3 regions of the Hoeflea sp. AS16 genome follow, and region 3 is predicted to be linked to each of the others. Evidence: riboswitches for the same ligand, from Rfam matches in the RefSeq annotation. Region 3 holds a riboswitch; each other region holds the start of a gene.

Region 1 (9,865 bases), 140 kb from region 3:
CCCTCGCCGCCATCATGGCGGATGATTGAGGCGATCAACGCGTTTTCCCAGGCGCTGCCGAAACCGGCATAGATCTTCCCGTCGAGATCGGCGGGACGCTGGATATCCTCGCGCTCGCCATTGAACACCAGCCGCCCGGTTTCGTGCTGCACCACGGCCATCACCGCCGTCATGTCGGCGCCCATCGAGCGCTGGCTGTAAAAGCTGACGGCGCTGAGGATTCCGAACTGGGCGATACCGGTCGACACAAGCGTGCCCGACGAAGTGTCGGTATAGGGCAGGATCTCGACGTCGAGACCGGCATCGCTGAACCAGCCCTTGGCTTGTGCGACATAGAGCCCGACATGGTTGGTGTTGGGCGTCCAGTCGAGCGCGACGGTGAGCTTTTCGGCAGCCGTCGCCGGCACGGCAACAAGCAGTGCGAGCGCGGTGAGAATGTGTTTCATGATCGGTCTCCGGTTTGAGCAAGAAGAGTGTCGAGAAGCTGCGCCTCAAGCTGGCTGGCTTCTGCGGGAAGCGCGCGGCCGAGGCGGGGACGTAGCCAGGGCACGTTGAATTCGGCGATGATCCGCGCCGGCCGGCGCGAAAACACGTAGATCCGGTCCGACAGCGCCACCGCCTCGCGCACGTCGTGGGTGACCAGCAACGTGGTCCAGTGCGCTTGCCTCCAGCGGCTTTCCAGCCAGCCCTGCATCTCCGCCCGGGTCAGCGCATCAAGTGCGCCGAACGGCTCGTCGAGCAGCTGGATCGGCCGGTCCTGCACGATGGTGCGCAGAAGCGCCGCGCGCTGGCGCATGCCGCCAGAGAGTTGCGCCGGATAATGCTGTTCAAAGCCTTCGAGGCCGAAGGTCGAGAACAGCGGCAGCACCCTGACCCGCGCCTCGCCCCGGTCCATCCCCTGCACTTCCAGCCCGAGAATGACGTTGTCGATGATCCGCCGCCAGGGCATCAGCGCATCGCGTTGCGGCATGAAGGCAAAGGCCCGGGACTTTGACGACAGCGGCGCGCCGTTGACGCAGATCGTGCCGCGGTCCGGAGTGAGCGCCCCGGTGAGCAGCCGGAACAGGCTCGACTTGCCGCAGCCGGATGGTCCGAGGATCGATACGAACTCGCCTTTTTCGACGCGGAGCGAAATGTCATCGAGCACCGGCGTGCCGCCCAGCGTCAGGGAAACATTTGTGATGTCCAGCGCATTCATGGCGCAGCCCCCGCATGGCGCCAGCCCAGGACCAGCCGTTGCAGCAGCGCAGTGGCGCCGAACAGCAGCAGCGTCAGCAACGAGCTGATCACCACCGCGGCCAGCATCAGGTCGGGGCGAAAGCTGTTCTTGGCGTTGAGAATGACAATGCCGAGGCCGGCGCGGGCGCCGACATATTCAGCGAATATTGCCGCCACCACCGCATAGGTGATCGAGATCCGCAGACCGGCGAAGAAATAGGGCATTGCCGAGGGAAACCGGGCGCGGCGGAAGATACTCCAGCGCGAGGCACCCATCGAGCCGAGCAGCGCCTCGATGTCGGGTTCGGTGGACGCGTAGCCATCGACCAGTGCCACCAGCATCGGGAAGAAGGTGACCAGCGCCACCAGCAGGATCTTTGGCGTCAGCCCGAAACCGAACCACAGCACAACCAGTGGTGCAATCGCCACCAGCGGCAGGGTCTGGCTGATGACGAAGACCGGAAACAGCGCCCGTCTGAGCTTCGGGGTGAAATCGATCAGCAGCGACAGCAAAAACGCCACTGAAACAGAGAAGGCGAAGCCGGTCAGCGTCGCCTGCAGTGTCGGCAAGGTGTTGGCCCACAGCATGGCGCGGTTGACCACGATCTGCTCGGCCACCCGCGACGGCGCGGGCAGCACCAGCGCCGGGATGCCCGACAGCCGCACGTAAAGCTCCCACACACAAAGCGCGGTGAGCACACTGAGAATGGCCGGCAGGCCCTGGATAAGCCTTGCCGCCGGAGTACCGGACGGAGAATGAGCCATGAGATCAGCTGATCGACGGGCTGTTGGCTGAAACCGTCAGGTCGATGGTGACGTGACCGGCGGGTGGCCCGAAGCGGCAGAAGGCTTCCTGCAGGGTGGCAAACACCGGGCCTGAATCGCCGATCAGCCGTGTGCAGAAATTCTTCGACCGGTCGAAGGTGCCGCTCTGTTTGAGAAAATCGATGCAGCCCATGATTTCGGCCATGTGGTCACCGGCACCCATCACGTAGAGCGAGAACTGCGCCCGCGCGGTCTCCCCGGTCATCGGTGCCTCAGTCAGCGCGGCAAGGGCCCCGGCCTGGCGACTTTCGAGCGGTTCGGACGGGTTTGCCAATGCACCGGTCTGGCAGATCGGGTCATCCGGCTCGCCGGGGCATCCGCGCGACAGCGTGGCGCGAAGCACGACGTGATGCCGGGAGGCTGCAACCGCGACATAGAGATCGCGCAGCGCCGGAAACAGCACTTCGGGTGGGCCGACAATCAGGGTGGAAATATCGTCGGTCTCGATCCTGAGCCGCTCGCGGTAGGGATCGAGCGCCTCAAGCGACGACAAAATCACGTCCACGAACCCGTCGGTCATGGGGTAAAGGGATACTTGCGCGCCTGCGAACATCTTGGTTCCTCCTTGCTACGCTGGCATTATCCAGATCAGCTTCGAGGGTCCGTGGGCTTGGCGCCCGCATCTCAGCCGCGGCTCTACGCGGCACCCCTGTGGTGAGGCGCATTCAACAGGATTTGCATGCAAATGCAAGGGCTTTTGTCTCTCCCTGCGGTTTTTCAGTTGTCTTGGAGATGGCAAGGCCGGCAGGTTATCCAATCCATGGCATGATCGCCAACCTTTCGACGCTCACCACACACGCCCACCAGTGACCGGCTACCGCGCCAGGTGGGCCGCCACCATGGCGGTCGGCAGCGACTTCGCCCGGTCAACAAACGCATGAAAGAGCCCCAGTCAGAGCGCCTTCTGCCAAGTTCAGATCAAGGCAGCATTGCCTTACGGCCTGACAGGGCTGTGCAGGCGTCGTGGCCGTCGTGGCCGTCGGCAGGACCCTTGGAGACAGGCCCTCCGCGGTCCATGCCGTCAAGATGCTCGCCCCAGACGGTGTCCTTGTTGCGCCCGGAAATCTTGGATCGGTAAAGAGCGATGTCCGCCGTCTTTGTGCACTCCAGCAATGACGTTCCGGCCTGGGGAGCGATTGCGATACCGGCCGAGAACGACAAGGCGACGTCCCCCAGCTCGGCAATGGTCAGGGTGGCAAGTTCGTGCCGCCACTGCGCACAACGTTCGAGCGCGGAATCGCGGGCGGTGGCGGGCAACACGATGAGGAATTCCTCGCCACCATAGCGGAACGCGAATTCTGCGCCTTTCAGGCTATCGCCGAGGATCTTGGCAAAGGACGACAGGACGTTGTCGCCGACATCGTGCCCATAGCGGTCGTTGACCTGCTTGAAGTAATCGAGATCCACGATGATCAACGATACCGGCGCATTCTCGCTCGCGCTCGCCAGCACAGGCGGGATGACGGTGCTGGCGTGACGGCGATTGAAGAGGCCGGTCAGGTGGTCCCGAAAAGCCTGCTGTTCCAGTTTTTGCTGCAGCCGCAGATTTTCTTCAAGGCGCAGCGTCAGCGCTTCCCCGGCGTCCAGAAGGCTTTTCTGCGCGGCTTCGCGGGCGGTGACGTCGCGCAACACGATCATGACACTGCCTTGCCGGCCCCATTGCTCCAGCGGCTGGACGGACACCTCGAAAGTCTTTTCCATGGCGTCGAAGTGAATGATCGGCTTCGCGGGTCCGGTCTGTATGTCTTCTGCGATGAAGGCCATCAGCGGGTGGGTGGGCGGAAGTTTCGTTCCCACGGTATCTGCACTGAACCCTGTCAGCTTTTCTGCCGCGGGATTGGTCTCGAGAACCAGGCCGCTCGGTTCCAGCACCACGATCGGGTCCGGCAAAACCGAGAAAATGATGTCCCGGGCAATAGGCGGTGCAATAAACAGCTTTCCGCGATGCTGTGCAAAAAGCACCGCCAGCACGGTCGCGCTGAAGGCAAAGGGCGTCGGATCATCGTTGAAGAGCCGGAATTCGAACAGGACGAAAGCCGCATTGCATGCCCAGGGCACACATGTTGCAACCAGGAGCGCGATCATTTGGCGCCTGTGCAGACGAGCAGCGTGCTTCAACTGGGAAATCGACATCAGGCAGGCAATCAGCATGCACAGATACATTCCCCCCAACAACGCGTAAAACAGCCATCCGTAGGAGAAGCTCGGCCGTTCTATGTTGATGATTTCCACATAGAGCCAATGATGATAGCCATCCGTCAACGCAGCGAAACCCGCAATCGCAGTGATCACGAGCATGATGGTGATTGACCGGCGCCTGGTGAATTGACTGAAGCCTGCATGATCAAGAAAACCTGCCGACCAGAACAGCGGCGTCGCAATGATGCCGAACCAGGCGAGTCGGTTGAAGAGGACCTTGTCCGCCAGTTCCGCACTGTTGAGTCGAAGCACGACCATGGCGATCCACCAGATCGATGCCACGGCAGCCAGCCCGAAGGCTGTTCGCCCGGGTGCTTCCGGCGACGTGATGATTCGTCCGACCAAAAGGATCACGAGCATCGCGATCACAAGCAGGATCGGGGTGGAAAAGTTCATCGTCAATCCTTCAGGCAATCCGGCAGAGCGGGCTTTCCGCCGCACTGTCCGGATATTTCTGCTCCAGTCATACGCGAGTTTTCCTAACGAAGCTTTGCCATCCGTCCGGCGTCCGGCGGCTATCCCGCGCGCCCTCCTCTTTAAGCCCTTCGCCGCTTGCCCCGTTTTTCACCGCATGAAACGTCGCTCATTTCTCGGATTGTCCGCGCTCGCCGCCCTGTCATTGCTGACCTTCTTGGCCGGTTGCTGGGGTTGCGGTATTGATTATCACCAGCGCCGGACTTCCGGCGGTAACTTGTAAAATGCGTTTCATGACAAAAGCTCACGAGAGCATTTCGCCTGACTGCGTCAGGCCCGGTGATCCATCAACTGGTTCGGTGATGTGATGTCAGGGAAGCCGAACCCCGGCCTCCCTGACGATGTTTGTGACTGGTTCATTGCATTAATCTTGGAAATTGCCAGGTCTAGTGCGAGCGCACCGGACCGAGGAACGAGACTTTGATCTTGCCGGAATAGGCGTTCATCTTGGCGCCAAACAGGGCGTGGTGCTTCTTGGCCAGGTAGGAATATTCGCTTCCGCGGCAGTCGAGCATTTTGATCTGCCGATAGCCCGAGCGGCGCAGGTTTTCGGCACCGCTGCGGCAATCCTTGCGGCTCACCTTGACCACTTCATTCTTGCGGCCGTTGCGGTGATCGCGAACCTTGTCCTGCTTGCCGGCACGGTGGTCGCGGGTCTGGGCTTGCGCCGGAGCCCGGTGGTCACGCAGCTTGAATTCAACAGTGCCGCGGTGATCGCGGACGGTGCTGGATGAATCCCGCGCCTGAACCGGTGTCTGGATCATCAGCGTTGTCAGGGTGACGGCGGTGAGGGCGAGAATGGATTTGTTGAACATTGTCTGGCTCCGGGTGTGGTGTGTTTCAATGACCTCACCTTGATCCCCCTCGCTTGAACCGTTTCTGAAGCCACCATTCATGAACGGTTCATGTGGCCTTGGTGACTTGCAGGCCGAGGCCCCCTGCAAAGTTGCGGCCGCCGTAAAACAGTGCGAAAACTCGATTTATGGCCAACCAACCGTGCTGTATTGCGGACCCGAATCCATGAAATACATCCTCCCGCTTTTGGTCGTGCTTATCTCGTCGGCATCCCCCGCCAATGCGAAGACCATCTGCACCCTTATTGCCGATGCGGAATCCGGAGAGGTGTTGCTCAGCCAGGGTGATTGCAGCACCCGGGTCACCCCCGCCTCGACCTTCAAGATCCCGCTCGGCCTGATGGGATTTGATTCAGGCTTTCTCACCACGATCAACGCACCGGTTCTGCCCTTCAAGCCCGGAGACCCAGATTGGGGCGGCAGGAACTGGACGCAGCCAACCGATCCGGCCCGGTGGATGAAATATTCGGTGGTCTGGTATTCCCAACGGCTTACCGCTGATCTCGGTATCGGAAAGCTGCAGAAATACGTGCAGGCTTTCGACTATGGAAATGCAGATATCTCCGGCGATCCGGGCAAGAACAACGCGCTCGAACGCTCCTGGATCAGTTCCTCGCTGAAGATCGCGCCGCTGGAGCAGGTCGCCTTCCTGCGCAAACTCGTCAATCGCGGTTTGCCGGTTGCACCCCGCGCCATGGATCTGACCATGGCAATTGTCGAAGCCACACCTGCGGGCGATGGCTGGAGAGTGTTCGGCAAGACCGGCGCCGCCTATCCCCGGCAGGCGGATGGATCTTTTGACAGGGCAAAGAGCTGGGGCTGGTTCGTCGGATGGGCCACAAAGGGAGATCGGACAGTGGTTTTTGCCCGGCTCAATCAGGATGAAAAGCGCGAGAAAGGCTCCGCCGGGATCAGGAACAGGAAGGCTTTCCTCAAACAGTGGCCCGAGCTGATATCTTCCATTCGCTGATCGCCAGGCATGCAATCAGGGCCGGCAAATTCCGTCTTGCCTTGACGCTTCAGCCCTCGCCCCCATATTTCACCGCATGAAACGCCGCTCCTTTCTCAAATTTTCAGCGCTCGCCGCCCTGTTCGGTCTTGGCGCATCGGGGACCGCAATGGCTGTCGCACGCACTTCCAATCCCTATCATTCGGGGCCGGTCAGCGATCATTTCGACGGCACCCGGTTTTTCAATCCCGACGGCGCGGCCCCCAAGGGGTTTTCCGACCTGCTGAAATGGAAATTCGGCGGCAACCAGGCCAAGTGGCCGAACATCGTCAAAAGCCCGTTCGCCCCGGCCCGTCCCGAGCCACGCATCGAGGGTGACCGCCTGCGCATCACCATGGTCGGCCATGCCACCATGCTGATCCAGACCGCCGGGCTCAATATTCTCACCGACCCGGTCTGGTCGGATCGCGCCAGCCCGCTTTCCTTCGCCGGACCAAAACGCGTCACCGCGCCCGGCATTGCGTTCGAGGATCTGCCCGATATCGACCTGGTGCTGCTCAGCCACAATCACTACGACCATCTCGACCTGGTCACGCTGGCACGGCTCCGGCTGTCGCATAATCCGCTGGTCATCACCCCGCTCGGCAATGACGCGATCATCAAGTCTCATGTGCCAACCATGCGCGTGATGACGGGCGACTGGGGCGACGCGATCACATCCGGCCCGGCGACGGTGCATTTCGAGCCCTGCCACCACTGGTCGGCGCGCGGCATGAACGACCGTTCGATGGCGCTCTGGGCGGCCTTCGTGCTGGAAACGCCCGGCGGCAAGATCCTGCATATCGGCGACACCGGCTTCGACAACGGCCGGCCCTACCAGAATGCCCGCGACAGGCATGGCAGGTTCCGCGCCGCGATCCTGCCCGTCGGCGCCTACGAGCCACGCTGGTTCATGAAGGACCAGCACCAGAATCCGGACGAGGCGATCGAAGGCTACCTGATGTCGGGCGCCGAGTATGCGCTGGGCCATCACTGGGGCACCTTCCAGCTCACAGACGAAGGCCGCGAGGCGCCCGCCGAAGTGCTTCAGGCCAAGCTTGCCGAGAAAGGCGTCTCCAAAGACCGCTTCCGGCCGCTGCATGTCGGCGAATCCTGGGATTACCCTTCCGTGGCCTGAGTGAACGGCCGGTGCGCCGACACTGGTAATCACCGCATTTTTCCGCCATATAGGCCCCGAACATGAAACGGGTGCGCGTCATGGAATCAACGGTTCCTTTTGCCAAGATGAACGGACTGGGCAACGACATTGTCGTCATCGACATGCGTGGCAGCAAGGATGCCGTGACGCCTGAAGCCGCCATCGCGCTGGCCAGCGGCGACAAGACCGGTTTCGACCAGATCATGGCGATCCACGACACCGACATCGACGGTGTCGATTACCGCATCGACATCCTCAACCGCGACGGCTCCCGCGCCCAGGCCTGCGGCAACGGCACCAGGTGCGTGGTCCAGGCGCTGGCATCCGAAACCGGGCGCAAGAGCTTCACCTTCAAGACGCTGGCCGGCATTCTCACCGCCCAGGAACATGATGACGGGCTGATTTCCGTCGACATGGGCCGGCCGGAATTCGCTTGGGACAAGATCCCGCTGGCGGAGGAATTTCACGACACCACCCGCATCGAGCTGCAGATCGGCCCGATTGACGATCCGGTGCTGCATTCCCCCTCGGTGGCGTCGATGGGCAACCCGCATGCGATCTTCTGGGTCAAGGATGACGTCTGGTCCCATGACCTCGAACGTTTCGGGCCGCTTCTGGAAAATCACCCGATCTTCCCCGAGCGCGCCAATATCTCGATCGCCCGGGTGATCGACGACAAGACGCTGGACCTGCGAACCTGGGAACGCGGCGTCGGCCTGACGCGGGCCTGCGGCTCGGCCGCCTGTGCCGCCGGCGTCTCCGCCGCCCGTACCACCCGCACCGGGCGGACCGTGACCGTCAATGTGCCGGGCGGGCCGCTCAAGATCGAATGGCGCGAGGACAACCACGTCATCATGACCGGCCCCGCCGAATGGGAATTTTCCGGAACCGTCGATCCGCTGACCGGAGACTGGCAGGCCGATGAGGTGGCTGCGTGAGCGGTGTTCGCGTTCTCACCTTCGGATGCCGGCTCAACACCTATGAATCGGAAACCATGCGCAAGGCCGCAGAGACGGCGGGCCTCAACAACGCGATCCTGGTCAACACCTGCGCGGTGACCGCCGACGCGGTGCGCCAGGCCCGCCAGACCATCCGCCGCGCCCGGCGCGACAACCCAGAAGCCCGCATCGTGGTTTCGGGTTGCGCCGCCCAGACCGAACCCGAAACCTTCGCCTCGATGGACGAGGTTGACGCGGTGATCGGCAACGATGCCAAGGGTCAGGCCGCGACCTATCGCAAGCTGCCCGATTTCGGTGTTGCCGAAAGCGAGAAGATCCGCGTCAACGACATCATGTCGGTGCGCGAGACCGCGCCGCAGATGATCGAGGCGGTCGAAGGCCATGCCCGTGCCTTCGTCCAGGTTCAGAACGGCTGCGATCACCGCTGCACTTTCTGCGTCATCCCCTATGGTCGCGGCAATTCCCGCTCGGTGCCGATGGGCGCGGTGGTCGAACAGATCGAGAAGCTCGTCGGCAACGGCTACCAGGAAGCCGTCATCACCGGCGTCGACGCCACCAGCTATGGCGCCGATCTTCCCGGAAGCCCGACGCTCGGCACCTTGGCCGCCACCATCCTCAGGCAGGTGCCCGAGCTCAGGCGGCTGCGGCTGTCATCGATCGACTCGATCGAGGTCGACGACACGCTGATGGACCTGATCGCAAACGAACCCCGCTTCATGCCGCATTTGCACCTGTCGCTGCAGCATGGCGACGATGTGATTCTCAAGCGGATGAAGCGGCGGCATGGCCGCGACGATGCGGTGCGGTTCTGCCGTCAGGTCCGCGACTTGCGGCCCGGTTTCGCCTTTGGGGCCGACCTGATTGCCGGGTTTCCGACCGAGACCGAGGACATGTTTGCCCGCTCGCTGGAACTGATCGACGAATGCGGCATTGCCTTCCTGCATGTCTTTCCCTATTCGCCGCGGCAGGGAACACCGGCCGCCCGGATGCCGCAGCTCGACCGCGGGCTGGTCAAGCAGCGCGCCGCACGCTTGAGACAACGGGGAGAACAGGCCTATGATGCCCACCTCTCCGCCATGGCTGCGGCGGGACAGACGCACACGGTGCTGGTCGAGTTTTCAGGCACCGCGCGAACAGAAAATTTCACCCCGGTGGTTGCGCCTGACGCGCCACGGGGCCAGATGGCTCT
Region 2 (9,865 bases), on a different contig from region 3:
CGGCCTGGAAGCTTTCAACGAAAGCCTTGTTGGTCTCGTTGTCGAGATCCTTCGACCACTGCGAGGTGTTCTTGACGCCGAGAGCGGCATCGCCGACGGCCTGCAGGATGGCCTGGTCAAACGAGAAGGCAGGTCCGAGCAGCGGCACTTCGACACCGGCGCCGGCATACTGCTTCATGAAGGCGATCCCCATGCCGCCAGGCAGGAAGAAGAACACGTTGTCAGCGCCGGAAGCGCGGATTTCGGCGATCTCGGCCGCGTAGTCGGTCTGTCCGAGCTGGGTGTAGACTTCCTTGACAACCTCGCCCTTGAAGAAGCGCTTGAAGCCGGTCAGCGCATCCTTGCCGGCCGGATAGTTCGGCGCGAGGATGAAGCTCTTCTTGAAATCCGCGGAGGTGGCGTAGGCGCCCATGGCCTCATGCAGGTTGTCGTTCTGCCAGGCGACGTTGAAATAGTTGGCGTTGCAGCCGGCGCCGGCAAGCTGCGACGGACCGGCGTTGGGCGAGAGGTAGATCTTGTCCTGGGCAACGGCGCCCGGAATGACGGCCATGGCCAGGTTGGACCAGATGATGCCGGTCATGACGTCGACCTTGTCGGACTGGATCAGCTTGTCGGCCAGCTGCACGGCGAGGTCGGGCTTGCGCGCATCGTCCTCGATGATCAGTTCCACGTCGGAGTTGCCGGACTGCTTCAGCGCCAGTTCAAAACCGTCGCGGACGTCGATGCCGAGCGATGCGCCGCCACCCGACAATGTGGTGATCATGCCGACCTTGACCGGATCTGCGGCGGCAACCGAAACGCCGGCGAGAAGCGACGCAGCCGTCGCCAGGCTCAAAAATGTCTTCTTCATTGATTTTCCTCTCTGTGTTTGATGCAGCGCCGGCCTTGTTGCGGTCCGGTCAATGCACCTTTATCCCCTTCAGGCGATCGATGCATGTGATGGCCAATCGGTTTTCACCGGTTACACCATGCAGGCATCTTATATCAGCATTGGAACGGCCGCAGCATCCAAGGATCAGGCCGGACGCTCCAATGATCGCCATTGCCCGCGACCTTAACAGCCAGCTTGAAGAATTCCAGCGCTTTTTTTAAGCTTAAAATAGATTGGCCGCGATTGGCCCTTGCGCGCAGGCCCCGGGCATGGTTCCAAGGTGCAAACCGATATCACCCCTCAAGGGCAGAAGGAGACCGGCGATGCAGTGTTTTTTCGTGGAGTTTCAATGCAAGCTCGGCCAGGCCTACTCGGTGGCCGACGAGATTGCCAACCGCGAGATCGCGTCCGAGATCTACTCGGTCAGTGGGCAATTCGACCTGATGGCGAAATTCTATATCGAGGATGACGTGGATATCGGCCGTTTCATCGCCGAGCAGGTCCATACCGTTCCCGGTATCGAGCGAACGCATACCATCCTGACCTTCAAGGCATTCTGAGCCGCTTCAAGAGCAAGACACAAAGGGGCGCGCGAAACGGGCCTCGCACGTCATGTCCGGTGCGTGGCGCTGCAGATATTGCGAAGAAAAGAGAGTGGTACGATTGGGTGGGCTCGAACCACCGACCTCCGGATCCACAATCCGGCGCTCTAACCAACTGAGCTACAACCGCACGCCAGCTGACAGGGACCATGTCCGTGCCGCTTTGTTGCCCGCTCACATACTGGCAGCAGGTCTGTTTTGCAAGAGGTTTCGGGCCGGTTTTCGCAATTTCACCGGTTGAAAAATCACTCCGAAGCGGTCCAGGGCCGTAACGGCCTCAAGCCAGCCCAAAAGAAAAAGGCCGGACACAAGGGGCCGGCCTTTTCTCAATTCAGTGCATGAAGAATTCAGGCAGCCTTGATTTCGCTCATCGCCTTTTCGGCGACGGTCTTGACCGGCTTGGCCACTTCTTCGGCAACCTTCTTGGCTGCTTCCTGCATGACCTTGGCCTGGTCAGCCATCATTTCGGCCTGCTTGCGGAAGAAGCCGGTCTGCAGTTCGATCATCTGAGCGACCGACTTGACGCCCAGCAGGGCTTCCATGTGCGACAGCGAATGCTCGACGTTGCCGCGAGCGGCGTCGATTGCCTTGAGGCTCATCTCGACGGTTCCGGCCTGTGCGGTTTCGAGCGTCGATTCGATTGCCTTGGTAGCATCTTCTGCGACGGTCTTGGCCTTGGCGTAGGCTTCCTTGGTCTGGTTGACGGACTTGTCAGCCATTTCACGGTAGCTGTCGGTCATCTTGCTGACGTCGAAAGTCGGGAATTCAAACATTTCTGCGGATGTGGTGGTTTTCTTGGTCGCCATGTTACTTCTCCTTGAAGCATCAGAGGGACCGTTCATGGCCCCGTTTCGGTTTCGAGCATTGTATAGCACAGCTTATTGTGCAGTGCAACATATATTGTGCAACGCGCCATCCGTTAACCGTTTCGCGACAAATGAGGGCTGTTACGGCGCGGTTCGCTGGACCGCCGGGGGTGGCAAAGCTATTAATAAAACCTTAATTCCCCCTGACGAAGGGGATAATCAGGCCCAAACTGGAATACCACCCATGCCGGCACACCATTATCCGTTCATCGATCTTGCGGTTCACGCATCGGTCCGCGCCCATTTCGCCAAGGGCGATGCCGTTGCCGTTTTGAGCCGCGACCTTGACGAAGTGCTGTGGGCCAATGGCGCCGCGGCAGAGCTTTTCGGCTTCTCCAATATCTATGACGCCCTGGATGAAGGCCTGAGTGGCCAGTCCTCGACCCGGCGGCAGATCGAAAGCGCGGTCAGCGGTCTCGGGCGCACCGGCAAGCCGCAGATCTTCATGATGCGGGCCGCAAGCGGTTTTACCCGCACGACAACGCCGGCAATGCTCGAGGAGATTACCCTGCCCGACGGCGCCCAGGCGCTGCTGCTGACCAGCAGCCAGGCCGGCCGGGTGCTGGCTCCAGGCGCGCGGGCCCGCCAGATCATCGCCGGGTTCGAGGGAACCGGCACTCATGTCGCGGTTCTCGACAAGGACAGCAATGTGCTGGCCGCATCAAGCACGTTTGGAGAGCTTGGCCTCGCCAAGGCCGACATCGACCGGATGGTGGCGGATGTGACCGGCGCCGCTGACCGTCTGGTCAAACGGATGACGGACTCGCCGAATGGCGCAATGCCGACGGCAATCGGCAGGCTGGCCGATGATCCGGCGCTGCATCTTCTGTTTGCGGTCGAACCCGCCCCGGCGGACGAAGCGGCAGCTACCACCGATGCCGCCGGCGACTTCGGAGACGAAATTCAGCCGGATGCCACGGTTGCGCCGATGCAACCGGCATCAGCCGACGAAGCTGAAACGGCTTCCGCTGACGCACCAGACACACAAGCAGACATCGGCTCGACTGACGAAACCAGCCCAGAAAGCCCGCCGGAGAGCGGAACTGACAGCGCCGGCGAAGCCAGCCAGAAGCCGCCACGGCAGACATTCTTCGACACCAAGCGGATCCGCGACGAACTCAATGCACGCCTTGCCAAGGCGGAACGCGAGTCCGAGCTTCCGACCGCCTTTGAAGAGGCGCGCGGGCTCGAAGTGCCGCCGGTGACAGAGGACGCAGGTGACGACGCGGCAAGCGCCGAAGCGGATATAGCCTCTTGCGAAGACGAGAAGACTGTTGACCTGCAGCCGGAAGATTCCGGCCAGGATACAGCCTCCAGTGAAGAGGACGCATCCGGTCAGGATGATGTTTCCGGTTCGGAGGAGACAGTTTCAGCTGCGGATGAGACACCCATTGAGCCGGAGACGTCCCAGCCGGACGAGACGGCCGGTGAGGCCGATCAACCGAACACGGAAGCTGTTGAAGACGCCGACCACGCTGAAAAGGTGATCCCGGCTGAACCGCAATTCCGGTTCGATCCGAATGGCAAGCCGGCGCGGTTTGTCTGGAAGATCAACAAGGACGGCGAATTCAGCGAGGTCTCGCCCGAATTCGCAGCCGCTGTCGGCCCGCACTCGGCGGATATCATCGGCCGCAAGTTCCCCGACCTGGCGCGGGTGTTCAACCTTGATCCCGATCATGTCATCTCGGAACTGCTCAACCGCCGTGACACCTGGTCGGGCAAGACCGTGTTCTGGCCGATCCAGGGGACCGACATGGTCACACCTGTCGACCTGGCAGCCCTGCCGACCTACACCCGCGACCGGCATTTCGACGGGTTCCGGGGCTTCGGCATTGTCCGCATCGGCGAAGCCCGCCGTGACCCGGAAGCCCTGGGGCTGGCGCTGGTCCCGGGCAGCGTCTCGCAATCGGTTTCCGAAAAGCCTCTGAGCGAAGACCAGCCTGACGCCGACATCGAGGCAGCGGACCCGATTGCAGCGGACGCCGCCGGCACAGATGTTTCAGGCGTCGAGGATCAGGCCGATCTCGAAATGCGGGATCTCGAGCACGACATCGAAGATCTTTCCCGCATGGACGGCGTTCATTCCGCGGCGACGGACGATCAGAGCCGCATCGATGACGCCAACCAGGAAACGTCCGGTGAAAGCGCTGATGACGCGGCGAACACCCACGAGGACGATCCGTTCCGGGGCGAGCGTCCGGCAATCCGGCTGGTGGAAACACCGATGCGGCGCGACAGCGACAAGATCATCAGCCTGGAGGCGCACCGGCCGCGCACGGCGCGCGAGAGCCTTTCACCGGGTGAACAGGCCGCCTTCCGCGAAATCGGCGCCCGGCTGAACGAAACAACACCGCCACCGGCCGATGCATCGGCACAAACGCCGGAGACGAAAACCGAATCCCCAGTCCCGGCAGAGCCCGAGACGCCGCAACCTTTCGGCAAGCGGCAGGAACCGCCACGGACGGATGAGCAGTCCGGCACCAGCGAAATTGCGGCTGAGGACGATCAGGCGGAAATCGCTGCGGAACAGCCGGAGACCGGTGAGCAGGCCGCTGTGGAAACGGCTTCTGCCGAGGCAGACGATCATGAAGCGCGCGCCGCAGACGAACCTGCGGATACCGTCGAAACCGATGAAACCCCGGAAACCGTGGCGGCCTCCCCCGCACCGCTGCCATCGGCGTTTGCGCTTCCCGCACGGCAGGTGATGCCATCGGGAATGGATGCCGATATCATCGATGCGATCCCGGCCGCGCTGCTGGTCCATTCCGGCGACGAGCTGATCCACGGCAATGCCGAGTTCTTCGAACTGACCGGCTACGACTCCCTGGCCGACCTCGCTGATCAGGGCGGCCTTGATCACCTGCTTGAGCGCCCCTCCGACGACGAGGGTGCCGGCGACGGCGGTCTGTTCGTCCGGCGTGGCGATGGCGGCAGGCGCGAAGTCACCGCCCGGCTGCGCTCGGTCAACTGGGGCGACGGACAGGCCCTGTTGCTGGCCTTGTCACCCCGCGAAACCGCGACGACAGCTGCGGCTGCAGAACCGGATTTGCCACAGGATGAAACCGCCCAGGATCAGGACGCTGACACAGAAGAAGCCCCCGAGGCGAACATGCTGGCAATCGAGGCGCAGGAGCTGCGCTCGATCCTGGAGACCGCCACCGACGGCGTCGTCATCCTCAACAATGAGGGCACCATCCGCTCGATGAACGGCTCGGCCTGCGCGCTGTTCAACTATGACGAAGCCGAAACCCGAGACCAGCCCTTCGCCATGCTGTTTGCGCATGAAAGCCAGCGCGCGGTGATGGATTACGTCAGCGGGCTCGCCGATCACGGCGTCTCGAGCGTACTCAATGACGGCCGCGAAGTGATCGGACGCGAAGCCTCCGGCGGTTTCCTGCCGCTGTTCATGACCATCGGCCGGCTGTCGGGCTCGAACGGTTATTGCGCCGTGCTGCGCGACATCACCCAGTGGAAGCGCACCGAGGACGAATTGCGCACTGCCAAACGTGCCGCGGAAACGGCCAATTCGCACAAGTCCGATTTCCTTGCCCGGGTCAGCCATGAGATCCGCACGCCGCTCAACGCCATCATCGGGTTTTCCGAAATGATGGTGGAGGAACGGTTCGGCCCGATCGGCAGCCCGCGCTATCTCGAATACGCCCACGACATCGGCAATTCGGGCAAGCATGTGCTCGACATCGTCAACGACCTGCTCGACATCTCCAAGATCGAGGCGGGACAGGTCAGCATGGAGTTCGTGTCGGTCTCGCTCAACGACCACCTGGCCGAAAGCGTGTCGCTCTTGCAGCCGATGGCCAACAGCCAGCGGGTGATCATCCGCACCAGCCTGTCGGCGAGCGTGCCGGACGTGGTCGCCGACCAGCGCTCGATCAAGCAGATCGCGCTCAACCTTCTGTCCAATGCCATCCGCTACACGCCGTCGGGCGGGCAGATCGTGGTGTCGACCTCCTACGAACCGTCGGGCAATGTGGTCATCCGCATCCGCGACACCGGCATCGGCATGAACCGCAAGGAACTCGAGCAGGCGATGAAACCGTTCGGCCAGGTTGGCCCCGGTCCGCGCCAGCGCGGCGATGGCACAGGACTCGGCCTGCCTTTGACAAAGGCCATGGTCGAGGCCAACCGGGCCCAGTTCGACATCGTTTCGGCGCCGGGCGAAGGAACGCTGGTCTCGATCTCGTTCCCGCCACAGCGGGTGCTGGCCGATTGAAGGTTCCGAGCAACTGAAGCTGCCGGCTGGGTGTAGATGCTGGCCGGCGGAAACTGGTCAAAAAAACGGAGACCGCTGGGGTCCCCGTTGTAAATTCACATCAGTGCTAACCAACACCAAGAAGAGCTTAAGCTACCCAAGGTTGATGCGATTAATGCGCAAAAACACTTGCCGGGTCCTTGCCAGATTATTTAAGACTTTACTGATTGAGCCACCTTCACCGGGCGTGGTTAAATTTTAGGTAAGGTTTGATTAACCATAAAGCGCTGCGAATCTCCGGCGATCCAACCAAAATTCTGTTTTCCTGCTCAGGCCAGTTGATCATCGCTGCCGATTGCCGCCGGTCATAGCACCGGTTGACGATGCAACCCTGCTCGCATAACAGGGAATTACCGGGGGCGCCTAACGGCTGAGAAGTACCCTTTGAACCTGAACCAGATAATGCTGGCGGAGGGAGGGTAAAAGTCGCGGGTGTCGCGGTCTGCCTTTTTTCGCTGGCCGGAGAAGAGACCGTGAAAACCGACCAGATCCTTGCTGCCGTCCAGACTCAAAAACCGCTGGTGCATTGCATCACCAATTACGTGGCCATGAACATTGCCGCCAACGTGGTTCTGGCTGCAGGCGCCTCGCCTGCGATGGTGCATGCCGAAGCCGAAGTCGCCGATTTCGTGCCGATCAGCGGCGCACTGACAATCAACATCGGAACCCTGTCGCCTGGCTGGGTGTCGGCAATGCACAAGGCTGCGGATGCGGCCAACGCGTCGGGCAAGCCCTGGGTGCTGGACCCCGTCGCCCACTTTGCCACGCCCTACCGCGATGAGGTGGTGCGGGATCTGATTGCGCGGGGTCCGACGATCATCCGCGGCAACGCCTCGGAGATCATGGCGCTTCTCGGTGCGGCAACAGCGGGCAAGGGCGTCGACAGCGGCGACAGTGTGGCTGATGCCGAAGGTGCTGCGACTGCACTGGCCAAGGCGCACGACTGCGTTGTCGTGGTCACCGGCGAACAGGATTTCGTCACCGACGGCAACCGCGCAGCACGCGTATCCGGCGGTTCCGACATCATGCCGATGATCACGGCAATGGGCTGTTCGCTCACCGCCTTGATGGGGGCGTTCGCAGCCGTTTCCCCACCGTTTGAAGCTTCCGTGGCTGCGCTTGCCATGTTTGCCGAGGCCGGCACCCGGGCGGCACGGACAGCCAGCGGCCCGGGCAGTTTCCAGGTCGCGTTTCTCGACGCGCTGTCGCAGATCAAGCCCGAAGACCTTGCAAGCGATGCGAATGTCCAATGGCTCTGAGACGCGAGGCGCTGAAGCTCTATCTGGTTACTGACCCGGTGCTGTGTGCGGATCTGGGCGTGGTCGAGACCGTGCGCCGCGCTGTCGCGGGCGGCGTCAGCATGGTGCAATTGCGCGACAAGCAGGCCACCACGGCAGAGCGGGTCTCTTTGGCCCGGGCCCTGATGGACGTTCTCAAGGGCACCGGCGTTCCGCTGATTGTCAATGATGATCTGGAGGCCGCCGTTGCCTCGGGTGCCGACGGCGCACATATCGGCCAGAGTGACGGATCCCCGCACCGGGCTCGTGCCTTGCTCGGGTCTGATCGCATTTTGGGGCTATCCTGCGAGACAGCTGAAAAGGCGGCGGCCACCAAGGGCATGAACTTGGATTATCTCGGACTCGGACCGGTCTTTGCGACCGGCACCAAGGCCGATCACGAGCACCCCATCGGACTGGCGGGTCTGGCCGCCCTCGCCTCGGCTACAGACCTGCCGACGGTGGCGATCGGCGGACTGAAGGCAAGCCACGTGCATGATGTTCTGGCGGCGGGGACAGATGGTCTCTGCGTCGTTTCCGCCATTTGCGGCCAAGCCGATCCACAGGCTGCAGCGGCCGCATTTTACCCTCCACAGACGGGAGATGCGCAATGATCTGCAACGTTTTGTCGATTGCCGGGTCGGATCCCTCCGGCGGAGCGGGAATTCAGGCCGACATCAAGGCAATGTCGGCCAATGGTGCCTATGCGATGGCCGCCATAACCGCACTCACCGCGCAGAATACCCAAGGGGTCAGCGGCGTGCATCTTGTCCCCCCGGCCTTTGTCAGCGATCAGATTGCAGCCATTTTCGCCGATATTCGCGTGGACGCGATCAAGGTCGGCATGATTGCAAATGCCGGTATCGCGCAGGCGGTGGCTGATGCCCTGCGGCTGCACCCGGATGTGCCGGTTGTGCTGGACCCGGTCATGATTGCCAAAGGCGGCGCGCCCTTGCTGACTGACGATGCCATTGCCACAGTGCGGGACGCCCTGTTGCCGCTGGCCACGATCCTGACCCCAAACCTGCCGGAGGCCGCGCATCTGCTGGGGGCGCCGACCGCCACCACACGCAGCGACATGGTCGCGCAAGGCCATGCGCTGTGCGCGTTGGGACCAAAGGCGGTGCTGATGAAAGGTGGTCATCTTGAAGCTGCCGACAGCCCCGACTTTCTGGTGACAGACGCTGGCGAACACTGGTTCGAGGCGGCGCGCACAGCAACCAAGAACACCCACGGCACCGGCTGCACCCTGTCAGCAGCGCTCGCCGCACATATCGCCAAGGGCCTGTCCCTGCCCGAAGCCGTCCTTGCCGCCAAAGCCTATGTCGCCAAAGCCATTGCGGATGCCGACAAGCTCAGCGTCGGGACCGGTCATGGCCCCACCCATCATTTTGCAAATCTCTCCTTGTGAAGAAAGCAGACCCATGAAGCTGACATCTCTTATGACAACGGGCTTGCCGCTGCCCGCCTCCCCGCTGATGGCGCAGGTGACCATCCAATGACCGCGCCCGACTATGGCCGGGTCTTCCTGGCGCTGCGTGATGGTTGCCCGGATGAATGGCACGCCTATACGCATCACCCCTTTGTCGAAGGGCTCGGCGACGGCACCCTGCCCCACGCCTCGTTCCTGCATTACCTGGTCCAGGACTACGTTTTCCTTATCCATTTCGCCCGTGCATGGTCGCTGGGCGTGATCAAGGCCGAGACGCTGGATGAAATGAAGATGTGCGCCAGAACCGTGGACGCGCTGATCAATCGCGAGATGGGGCTGCACGTCAAAACCTGCGCTGCTGCAGGCATTGATGAGGCGGCATTGTTTGCGGCAAAGGAAGAAATCGCGAACCTTGCCTATACCCGCTACGTCATCGACGCGGGACTGCAAGGAGACTTTCTCGACTTGATCGCAGCCCTCGCACCGTGCTGTTTCGGCTATGGCGAAATCGGCCCCCGGCTTGCCGGAGCGGCCGCGCCGGAGACGC
Region 3 (9,865 bases):
TGGCGATCTGCACGGCAAGTTCCGTCTTGCCGGTGCCGGGCTCGCCCTTGACCAGGAGCGGCCGCTCGAGCCGGATCGCCGCGTTGACCGCAACGGTGAGATCCTTTTCCGCGACATAGGCGGATGTGCCTTCAAACTGCATATTTCCTCCATGCACCACATTTCCGGCGGCTTGGTTCCATACCGTCTTCAACACCACACTCGGGCGCGTGACGCAACCCGTTCGCGAGATCGGCAGTGTGTGCAAAGTCAGCAGTTTGCGCCAGATCAAGGCAACGCCCGCAACGGCGGGACAGGATGATCGTGACCTGCGCATCGCATCAATTGGAGAATGACATGACGCTTTACCACATTCATCTGGTCATGGCCCGCAACAAGGAATTCCCCGATGGCAATGTCCATCGCGGCTATGACATCCATGCACCGCTGGATAAGGACGGTCATCTCGACAAGGAAGCCTGGGAAAAGGATCCGTCATCGGCAACCGTTGTGCGCTTCTGGGATGGTGAACGCTCCGAGTTGGGCTATCTCGTCCATCATCCGAAAGGCGGCTGGGTATTCGACTATGACCCCGCCGACGAAAGTGATGACGAAACCGGTTTCCGGCTCTCCAACCACGTCTTCAAGACCGGGGAATACATCTCGATCCGCGATCACGGTGCGGACGAACTGCATACGTTCGTCATCGCTTCGGTCACAAAGGCCGATTGAAACATCAGCCCCTGCGCTGGTGAATGCATGTTGCGCTCAAGCGGCCTCCGCTGAGCGCAACTTTCTTGTCAGCTGCCCTCGATTTCCTCTCGCAGGATCTCGAGTTCCATCCATTCGCCTTCCATCGCCTCGATCTCGCTCCTGAGCGCATCATGGGTCTTGGCGCGCGCCGCAAACCCGTCCGGGTCCTTGGCAAACAGCGCCGGATCAGCCATTTCCGCCTCGATTTTCGCGAGCTTGGCCTGCGCTTCCTCGATCTTGCCGGGAAGCGACTCCAGCGCAAATTTCTGCTTGTAGGAAAGCTTGCGCGATGAATCCCGGTTGGCCGCCTGGGATTTGGGCGCCGAAGCCGTGTTGCCGGCCTCCTGTGCCGCCCGGGCCTTTTTCTCCCGCGCCTCCGTGCCGCGTTGCGTCAGCATGTCGGAATATCCGCCGGCATAGGCGATCCATCGCCCGTCCGGTTGCGACGGATTCGCCGGCGCCAGGGTCGATGTGACCGTCCGGTCGAGAAAATCACGGTCATGGCTGACCAGGATCACGGTTCCCGGATAGGAGGCGACAACTTCCTGCAGCAGGTCCAGCGTCTCCATGTCGAGATCGTTGGTCGGCTCATCGAGGATCAGCAGGTTGGAAGGCCGCGACAGGATCCGCGCCAGCACCAGCCGCGCCTTCTCGCCGCCCGACAGGTTGCGGATCGGGGTCCGTGCCTGCTCCGGCTGGAACAGGAAATCCTTCATGTAGCCGGTGACATGCTTGGCTTCGCCATTGACGATCAGGCTGTCGCCACGCCCGTCGGTGAGATAATGCGCCAGTGTTTCGTCCGGATTGAGCACTTCGCGGCGCTGGTCCAGAACCGCGATGTCAAGCTTCGATCCGTGCCGGACAAAGCCGGTGTCGGTTTCAAGTTCGCCGATCAGCATTTTCAGAAGCGTCGTCTTGCCCGCGCCGTTGGGGCCGACAATACCGATGCAGTCACCGCGATTGATCCGCATCGAGAAATCGCGCACCACTGCCGGCGCATCGCCATAGCTCTTCGAGATGCCTTCCGCTTCTATCACCAGCTTGCCCGAATCGCGGCTCTCGGCAACCTGTGCATTGATCCGCCCCTGCGGACCCTTGTGACCGCGATGCTCGGCCCGCATGGTCTTGAGATCCGACAGCCGCCGCATGTTGCGCTTGCGCCGTGCCGTCACGCCATAGCGCAGCCAGTGCTCCTCGCGCTCGATCTGCCGCCCGAGCTTGTGCTGCTCCAGCTCTTCGGCTTCCAGTACGGAATCCCGCCAGGCCTCGAAATGCGCAAACCCACGATCAAGCCTGAGCGACCGGCCACGGTCGAGCCAGACGGTGGCCCGACTGACCCGTTCAAGAAACCGCCGGTCATGCGAAATCACCAGCAGCGCACCGCGGCTGCGCGTGAGTTCCTCTTCCAGCCACTCGATGGTTGGCAGGTCGAGATGGTTGGTCGGCTCGTCCAGAAGCAGGATATCCGGCTCCGGCGCCAGCACCCGCGCAAGCGCCGCCCGGCGGGCCTCGCCGCCCGAAAGCGTCTGCGGATCGGCTTCCCCGTCAAGGCCGAGATGCTCGAGAAGATAACTGACCCTGTGCGGATCGTCGCTCGGGCCAAGCCCCGCTTCCGCATAGGCCTGAACCGTCGAAAAGCCTTCGAAGTCAGGTGCCTGCGGCAGGTAGCGGATGGTCGAGGACGGATGCCTGAAAACCTCGCCCGATTGTGGCTCAACCTGTCCGGCGGCGATCTTCAGCAGTGTCGACTTGCCCGAACCGTTGCGACCGACAAGGCAGATCCGGTCGCCCGGTTCCACCTGCAACTCCGCCCCGTCAAGCAGTGGCGTCCCTCCAAAGGAAAGCGTGATGTCGTCAAGTTTCAGAATGGGAGGCGCCATGCTCAGGCTCCGGAAAAATCATGAGGGCGGGCGACGATGAGGGCGCGTCCGGACACAAGGCTGGCGGTCAGACGCCCCTCGGCCACATTCGAGATGGTGCGTGACGCGCCAAATGCAATATCGGCATTGTCGAGCGGATACTTCGCCCCCGACAGGCTGAGCCCGTTCAGCGCCGTGAATGCAACAACCGAAAACAGCGACCCGGCGGGAAGATCGAGATCGCGCGATCCGGGCAGCAGCGGAACCGCCTCCTCCACGCCGGAGGTCAGCACCACATCCAGTCCCCGTTCGGCAAGCGTAACGGCCTGCAGCAGGTGCGACAGCGCATGGTCGGTGCGCGCACCGCCAAAGGAGCCGACCAGGATCAGCCGGGTGGCGCCACGCTCGATCGCCTGTTCGATGGCCAGTTCGCCGTCGGTGAAGTTCTTTTCCGCAGGGAACGGCAGCCGCGGGATAGCCGCATGCCGTGTGGTCAGATCAGGGGAAGTTGAATCGAAATCGCCCACCCACAATTCGGGCGTCATCCCGAGCGCTTGCGCGTGCGCCATGCCGCCATCGGCAGCAATCGCCCGCGCGCCCCCGGTCAGTGCCAGAACCCGGTCGTCAATCTCGAGCGCCCCGCCCAGCAGGATTGCAAAAGTGGAATGTGAACTCATGGCGCAAGCCAATAGCAGCTTTGCGCGCACTTGCCAGCGTCTGGAAGAAATTCTATGTCTTGTCTCGCTCTAACGGGGTGCCTGGCGTCTGCCATGCTGAGAGACCAGATGGTCAACCCGAAGAACCTGATCCGGTTTGTACCGGCGGAGGGATTAGACGTGCACATCGCGCCTATTCCTGTTTTTTCTGAACCAAAGGAGGCGCGATCCAATGCGCAATTACAGATTTGTCCCTGCTGCACTGGCAGCTCTTTTTCCCTTCTTCGCCACGCCCGCCATCAGTGCCGACAAGACATTGACGGTCTACACCTATGAAAGCTTCATTGCCGAATGGGGTCCCGGCCCGAAGATCGAGAAAGCCTTTGAAGCCGAGTGCGGCTGCGATCTCAAATGGGTCGGCGTTGCCGATGGCGTCGCACTCTTGAACCGCCTCAAGCTCGAAGGTGACAAGGCCGAGGCAGGCATCGTGCTCGGACTGGACACGAACCTGGTTGCCGAAGCCAAGGCCACCGGCCTGTTTGAAGACCATGGCCTGTCAACAGACGCGGTTTCCGTTCCCGGCGGCTTCAGCGACGAGGTGTTCATTCCCTATGACTACGGCCATTTCGCCGTGATCTATGACACCGAGACCATCGCCACTCCGCCAGCAAGCCTCAAGGACCTGGTCGAAGGCGACCCGGACCAGAAGATCGTCATTCAGGATCCGCGCACCTCGACGCCGGGCCTGGGCCTGCTGCTGTGGATGAAATCGGTCTATGGCGATGACGCCGCCGCGGCCTGGGAAAAGCTCTCCAAGCGCGTCCTGACCGTCACGCCGGGCTGGTCGGAAGCCTATGGCCTGTTCACCTCGGGCGAAGCGCCGATGGTTCTCTCCTACACCACCTCGCCCGCCTACCACATGGTCGCCGAGGAGACGAACCGCTACCAGGCAGCCGAATTCTCCGAAGGCCATTACCTGCAGATCGAGGTCGCAGGCCTGCTCGCCAACGCACCGGACAAGGATCTGGCACGTCAGTTCCTGGGCTTCATGATGACCCCGGGCTTCCAGAACGAGATTCCCACCAACAACTGGATGATGCCGGCCGCTGAAATCACCATGGAGCTCCCGGAAGCTTTCGCCACACTGGTCTCGCCGGAAAAGACGTTCCTCTACTCGCCTGAGGAAGTGGCGGAGAACCGTGCTGCCTGGATCGAGGAATGGCTTGGCGCCATGAGCCGCTGATCCCCTTGCCATGCTGACCCGGGCCGAGCACCGCACATCACGAATGGCAGGCATTGCCGCTCTGCTGTGCGTCGGCCTGGCGTTGGCGGTGCCGGTGGCGGTTCTCGTGTCTCACGGCGGTGGGGCCGGATTGTCATCGGGTCAGGGCGATTACCTACTCCGCATCACCCGCTTCACCCTGCTGCAGGCGGGTCTCTCGACCCTTCTCAGCGTGGCTTTCGCGGTGCCTCTGGCCCGCTCCCTTGCCCGCCGCCCCGTCTTTCCGGGGCGGCGCTGGCTGATCAACCTGTTTGCCGTACCGCTTGGATTGCCGCCCCTGGTGGCCGCCCTCGGGCTGATCGAGATCTGGGGCCGCAATGGCATCGCCAACAAGGGCCTGTCCGTTCTTGGTGTCGAAACCCCGTTTTCCATCTACGGCCTCAGCGGCATTCTCATCGCCCACGTGTTCTTCAACCTGCCGCTTGCCGTCCGGCTGATCCTGCCCACGATCGAACGCCTGCCGCCGGAATACTGGAAGACCGCCGCCAATCTCGGCATCGGCGGCCTTTCCCTGTTCCGCCTTGTCGAATGGCCGGCCATGCGCCGCGCCGCGGCGGGCGCTGCCGGACTGGTGTTCATGCTCTGCGCCACATCCTTCACCCTCGTGCTGGTGCTCGGCGGCGGACCGGCGGCAACCACGCTGGAAGTCGCGATCTATCAGGCGCTGCGCTTTGATTTCAATCCGGGCCGGGCAGTGCTGCTCTCGCTCGTGCAGGTCGGCCTGACCCTGGTGGTGATGCTGGCGCTCAGGCTGATCTCGGTTCCCACCGATACCGGAGACACCAAGGGCGGCGCCACGAACCGACCGGATGCAAGAGGCGGCCTGCATGCCGTCCCGGATGCGATGCTGATCGGCCTGGGTGGTTTTTTCGTTGGCGCACCGATGATCGCCGTGATCGTTTCCGGATTGAACGCCGATATCTCCCGCCTGCTTGGCGACAGCCTGTTCTGGCGCGCCACGGCAACCAGCCTGCTGATCGGTGTCGCCGCCGCGTCCCTGTCGGTCCTGCTTGCCAGCCTGTTGGTGCGGGCCCGCTATTCGGCCGACACCCCGCCCCGCTCACCCATGATGGGCTTGCTGGCGGGATTGTCGGGTGCGGCCGGATCGCTGACGCTTCTTGTCCCACCCGTCGTTCTCGGCGCCGGATGGTTCCTCATGCTTGGCGGCGGCACGGGGCAATTGCTCGCGCCCCTGGCGGTGATCATTCTGGTCAACGCGCTGATGGCGCTGCCATTCGTCATGCGGGTGATCGAGCCTGCGCATTCAAGCACCATGGACCGCAACGGAAGGCTGGCCGTGTCGCTCGGCCTTGCCGGCATCAACCGGCTCTGGCAGATCGACATTCCGGCCATGCTGCCGGCGCTGGCGACCGGCTTCGTCTTCGCCGTGGCACTGTCGCTGGGGGATCTGGGTGCCATTGCGCTGTTTGGCAGCGATCGGATCATGACCCTGCCCTGGCTTTTGTACCAGAAACTGGGAAGCTACCGGACCAGCGACGCCGCCGGACTGGCGCTGCTGCTCGGAGGGTTGACCATGGGGCTCATGCTATTGGCCGACAGGCTCGGCAACCGGAACGGAAGCGGACAACGATGACACATGAACCTGCAATTGTGTTTGACGGCGTTGTCTATGGCATCGGCAATCTCAGCACCGAATTTTCCTTCCGGCGGGAGGCCGGGACCGTGACCGCCATTCTCGGGCCTTCCGGCGCCGGCAAATCAACACTGCTCAATCTCGCCGCAGGTTTCCTGAATCCGGACGCCGGCCGGATCCTGCTTGATGGCAGGGATGTCACCGGGCTTGAGCCATCCGGTCGCGGCATCTCGATGGTGTTTCAGGACAACAACCTGTTTGCCCATCTCGATATCCGCACCAATATCGGGCTTGGCATCGATCCTTCGCTGCGGCTGGACAAGGCCGGCTGGGCACGGGTCGAGATGGCGCTCGAACGGGTTGGCCTTGCAGGCTTTGGAAAGCGCATGCCCGCCACCCTGTCCGGTGGCGAACGGCAGCGCGTGGCGCTCGCCCGCGCCTTTGCCCGCCGCCGTCCTCTGCTGTTGCTCGACGAGCCGTTTGATGGCCTCGGCCCCGGCCTCGCCGCCGACATGCTTGGCCTGATGCTCGAACTGCGCGCAGAAGTCGGCGCAACCGTGCTGATGGTCACGCACGACCCCGACGAGGCCCGCAATGCAGCCGATCAGATCCTGTTCATAGCCAAAGGCCGGATTGCCGCCGATGCACCCGCAGCAGGCTTTTTCCAACGCCACGATCTGCCGGATCTGGCGGCATACCTTGGGGGCAGCGCCGAAGAGTGAGGCGACGCCACAATTTCGACGCGAGTGTTTGCCACTGGAGAAGCGGCGCAAATTGGGATAGACCTGAGCCTGAGTTCCGGCTTGTGAGATTTTCAGCTTCCGTCCCGGCATCAAGATGACCAAACAACAATCCGGACCATGGCCAAGATCGCTGCGCCCCACACAAAAACGAACCCGCTGATCGGCAACAAGCTTCGCCTCGCTCTGGTGATGACGGGCAGCCTGTTGCTGTTTGGCTGCCAGACGCTCGGGGTTGATGTCTATCAGCCCAGCGTCAGGCCGTCCGACACCCCGCAGACGGCGGAAAAGGCCGGTGCTTCCGACCCACGCACCCGCATTGGCGCCAACGAGCACCCGCGAATCATCGCCAGCTATGGCGGCGAGTTCCGCGATGCCAAGACCGAACGGCTGGTTGCCCGCATCGTCGGCGCATTGACGCTCGTTTCGGAAAATCCAAGCCAGGCCTACCGGATCACCGTGCTCAACTCGCCCGCCGTCAACGCCTTTGCCCTGCCCGGTGGCTATCTCTACGTCACCCGCGGCCTGCTCGCACTCGCCAATGACGCGTCGGAAGTGGCCGCCGTGCTGTCGCATGAAATGGCCCATGTCACCGCCAACCACGGACTGGAGCGCCAGCGGCGCGAACAGGAAGTCGAACTTGCCGGACAGGTGGCCGAGGAATTGTTCGCCAATTCCATCGCCGGCCGCCGCGCCGTTGCCCGCGGCAAGCTGTCCCTGGCCGCCTTCTCCCGCAACCAGGAACTGCAGGCCGATGTCATCGGCGTCAGAATGCTCGGCGAGGCAGGATATGACCCCTATGCGGCAGCCCGGTTCCTCGAATCCATGAATGCCAACCAGCATTTCAACTCGGTCGACCCCGACGCGGATTCAAGCCTCGACTTTCTTGCCAGCCACCCCAACCCACCGCAGCGGATCCAGCTGGCAAAGAACCATGCGAGAGCATTCGGTCAGGAAGGCGTTGGAGACCGCGGCCGCGACTATTATCTCGATGGCATCGACGGGTTGCTGTTTGGCGACAGTCCAAACGAGGGATATGTCCGCGGCACCGAATTCCTCCATCCGGTTCTGGGCGTGAAATTCCGGGTGCCGGCAGGATTCCGCATAGACAACAACGCCGATGCGGTCATGGCGACGGGCCCCGGAGATCTGGCGATCCGCTTTGACGGCGTGACCGACAACAGCAGGCAATCAATGACGGATTATATTGCCAGCGGCTGGGTCACCGGTCTTGATCCGTCCACCATCAGGCAGACCCGCGTTGACGGCTTGCCGGCCGCAACCGCACGCGCCAGTGCCGACCGCTGGGACTTCGATATCACCGTGATCAGGTTGAAAGACCGGATTTACCGGTTCCTGACCGCGGCTCCGAGCGGCAGCGACAAGCTCGAACCGGCTGCTTCGGTCGTCAGGGCCGGCTTCCGCAAGATGTCCGCCCGTGAAATCAGGGACCTGCAGCCCCTGCGGATCAGGATTGTCACCGTCGCCCCTGGCGATACGGTGGCGTCGCTCGCCGCGAAGATGACGGGTGTGGAGCGCAAACTCGAGCTGTTCAAGCTGCTCAATGCGGTCTCGTCGACATCTGTCCTGTCACCGGGACAAAAGGTCAAGATCGTCACCGACCGGTAATCCGGCGGCAAAAGCTCTCTCGCCGAAAGAACTCCCGAAACCTTCAGAGGCCTGCGATTTCAGGCGTCTCGGTCGTCAGCACCGCTTTGAGCTTTTCCAGCGCACGGTTTTCGATCTGACGTACCCGCTCCTTGGAAATGCCGAGTTCCGATCCAAGCGCTTCGAGCGTCGCTCCATCCTCGCTCAGCCGCCGCTGGCGGATAATCCGAAGCTCGCGCGGATTGAGCGTGTTGAGCGCATCATCGAGCCAGATGTTGCGGCGTTCCTCGTCGATGATGGTCGAAACCTGCTCGTCGGGCAGCGGCTCATCGCTCTTGAGAAAATCCATCCGGTCGGACGAGGCGCCGTCTTCGCCATTCGACATCGGCGCATTCAGCGATGAATCCGATCCCGACAATCGCGCGTTCATCACCTCGACATCCTTGGCACGCACGCCGAGCGTGGTCGCGATCTGGGAATGGATGGCGCTTTCGGGAAGCGATGGCTCATCCTGGGCAAGCCGCGCGCGGAGCCGCCGCAAGTTGAAAAACAGTGCTTTCTGGGTCGAACTCGTTCCGCCGCGCACGATGGACCAGTTCCGCAGCACGTAGTCCTGGATCGAAGCCCGGATCCACCAGGTGGCGTAGGTTGAAAACCGGACCTCCCGTTCCGGGTCAAACCGGGCGGCGGATTCGAGCAGTCCGACATGGCCTTCCTGGATCAGGTCGTTCATCGGCAGGCCGAAATTGCGGAACTTGGCCGCCATCGAAATCACCAGCCGCATATGCGCCATGGTGATCTGGTGCAGCGCGTCCTGATCCTTGTTGTCTTTCCAGCGCACGGCCAGATCGTGTTCCTGTTGCCGTTCAAGGTACGGAGCAGCCATCGCAGCACGCACCATCTGTCTGTTTGCGGAAATCGCTGTCATGACACCCTCCGGTCTTTTCGACTGATCATCTGACTCTACGTGGGCGAGAGCTGAATGGATCATCAAGCCTGATGAAATAAGTGTGATCAGGAACACCCGGACGCGAAAGTACAACGCCCTTGGGGAAACACATTTGAAGACAAATGGTTCCATCATTTCTGACCGGGGAGAGCCACAACCGAAATATCGGCAAACAGATTACAGTTGTTTTTTGCCAATGCTCTGCGCGGTCTTGTTGCATCACTGCCGGGACTCTTTCCGGTCAGCATTCCCGCAGAATACCAGGCTGCGTACTTCGGATATGTTCATTGCCCAGGCTGGTTACATCGCCTCAACAGGGCAGCAGTGCTCGGAAAAAACCGGCGGGCAGCGCATGCAGGAATCAAAAAGCCCGGGCGCTTGGGGCAGCCCGGGCTTGATTTCCAAGACGGAAGGAGGAGTGGCTCAGGCAGCCTCTTCCTGTGCG

The links. Region 3 has a riboswitch for thiamine pyrophosphate ahead of thiB (thiamine ABC transporter substrate binding subunit). Riboswitches for the same ligand answer to the same signal wherever they lie in the genome.
Region 1: linked by a shared signal. The riboswitch ahead of WNY80_RS05325 (YkoF family thiamine/hydroxymethylpyrimidine-binding protein) and the one ahead of thiB (thiamine ABC transporter substrate binding subunit) in region 3 are both predicted to bind thiamine pyrophosphate.
Region 2: linked by a shared signal. The riboswitch ahead of thiM (hydroxyethylthiazole kinase) and the one ahead of thiB (thiamine ABC transporter substrate binding subunit) in region 3 are both predicted to bind thiamine pyrophosphate.

The regions. Positions count from the first base shown of each region.
Region 1 is NZ_JBBMQQ010000002.1:555-10,419, reverse strand. Features, by position in the region: gene WNY80_RS05340 (ABC transporter substrate-binding protein) at 1-446, opposite strand, end outside; gene WNY80_RS05335 (ABC transporter ATP-binding protein) at 443-1,198, opposite strand; gene WNY80_RS05330 (ABC transporter permease) at 1,195-1,983, opposite strand; gene WNY80_RS05325 (YkoF family thiamine/hydroxymethylpyrimidine-binding protein) at 1,988-2,596, opposite strand; TPP riboswitch at 2,591-2,704, opposite strand; gene WNY80_RS05320 (diguanylate cyclase) at 2,962-4,602, opposite strand; gene WNY80_RS05315 (hypothetical protein) at 4,499-4,939, shown strand; gene WNY80_RS05310 (hypothetical protein) at 5,103-5,531, opposite strand; gene blaOXA (class D beta-lactamase) at 5,737-6,540, shown strand; gene WNY80_RS05300 (MBL fold metallo-hydrolase) at 6,689-7,696, shown strand; gene dapF (diaminopimelate epimerase) at 7,777-8,655, shown strand; gene mtaB (tRNA (N(6)-L-threonylcarbamoyladenosine(37)-C(2))-methylthiotransferase MtaB) at 8,652-9,865, shown strand, end outside.
Region 2 is NZ_JBBMQQ010000005.1:32,876-42,740, reverse strand. Features, by position in the region: gene WNY80_RS14160 (ABC transporter substrate-binding protein) at 1-850, opposite strand, end outside; gene WNY80_RS14155 (Lrp/AsnC ligand binding domain-containing protein) at 1,195-1,431, shown strand; tRNA gene WNY80_RS14150 (tRNA-His) at 1,527-1,603, opposite strand; gene WNY80_RS14145 (phasin) at 1,821-2,279, opposite strand; gene WNY80_RS14140 (ATP-binding protein) at 2,524-6,570, shown strand; TPP riboswitch at 6,955-7,044, shown strand; gene thiM (hydroxyethylthiazole kinase) at 7,083-7,868, shown strand; gene thiE (thiamine phosphate synthase) at 7,865-8,500, shown strand; gene thiD (bifunctional hydroxymethylpyrimidine kinase/phosphomethylpyrimidine kinase) at 8,497-9,297, shown strand; gene tenA (thiaminase II) at 9,385-9,865, shown strand, end outside.
Region 3 is NZ_JBBMQQ010000002.1:141,064-150,928, reverse strand. Features, by position in the region: gene WNY80_RS06040 (MoxR family ATPase) at 1-142, opposite strand, end outside; gene WNY80_RS06035 (hypothetical protein) at 337-711, shown strand; gene WNY80_RS06030 (ABC-F family ATP-binding cassette domain-containing protein) at 780-2,612, opposite strand; gene WNY80_RS06025 (thiamine diphosphokinase) at 2,615-3,268, opposite strand; TPP riboswitch at 3,332-3,438, shown strand; gene thiB (thiamine ABC transporter substrate binding subunit) at 3,480-4,490, shown strand; gene WNY80_RS06015 (thiamine/thiamine pyrophosphate ABC transporter permease ThiP) at 4,534-6,123, shown strand; gene WNY80_RS06010 (ATP-binding cassette domain-containing protein) at 6,120-6,845, shown strand; gene WNY80_RS06005 (M48 family metalloprotease) at 7,056-8,492, shown strand; gene WNY80_RS06000 (RNA polymerase factor sigma-32) at 8,536-9,399, opposite strand; gene WNY80_RS05995 (CarD family transcriptional regulator) at 9,844-9,865, opposite strand, start outside.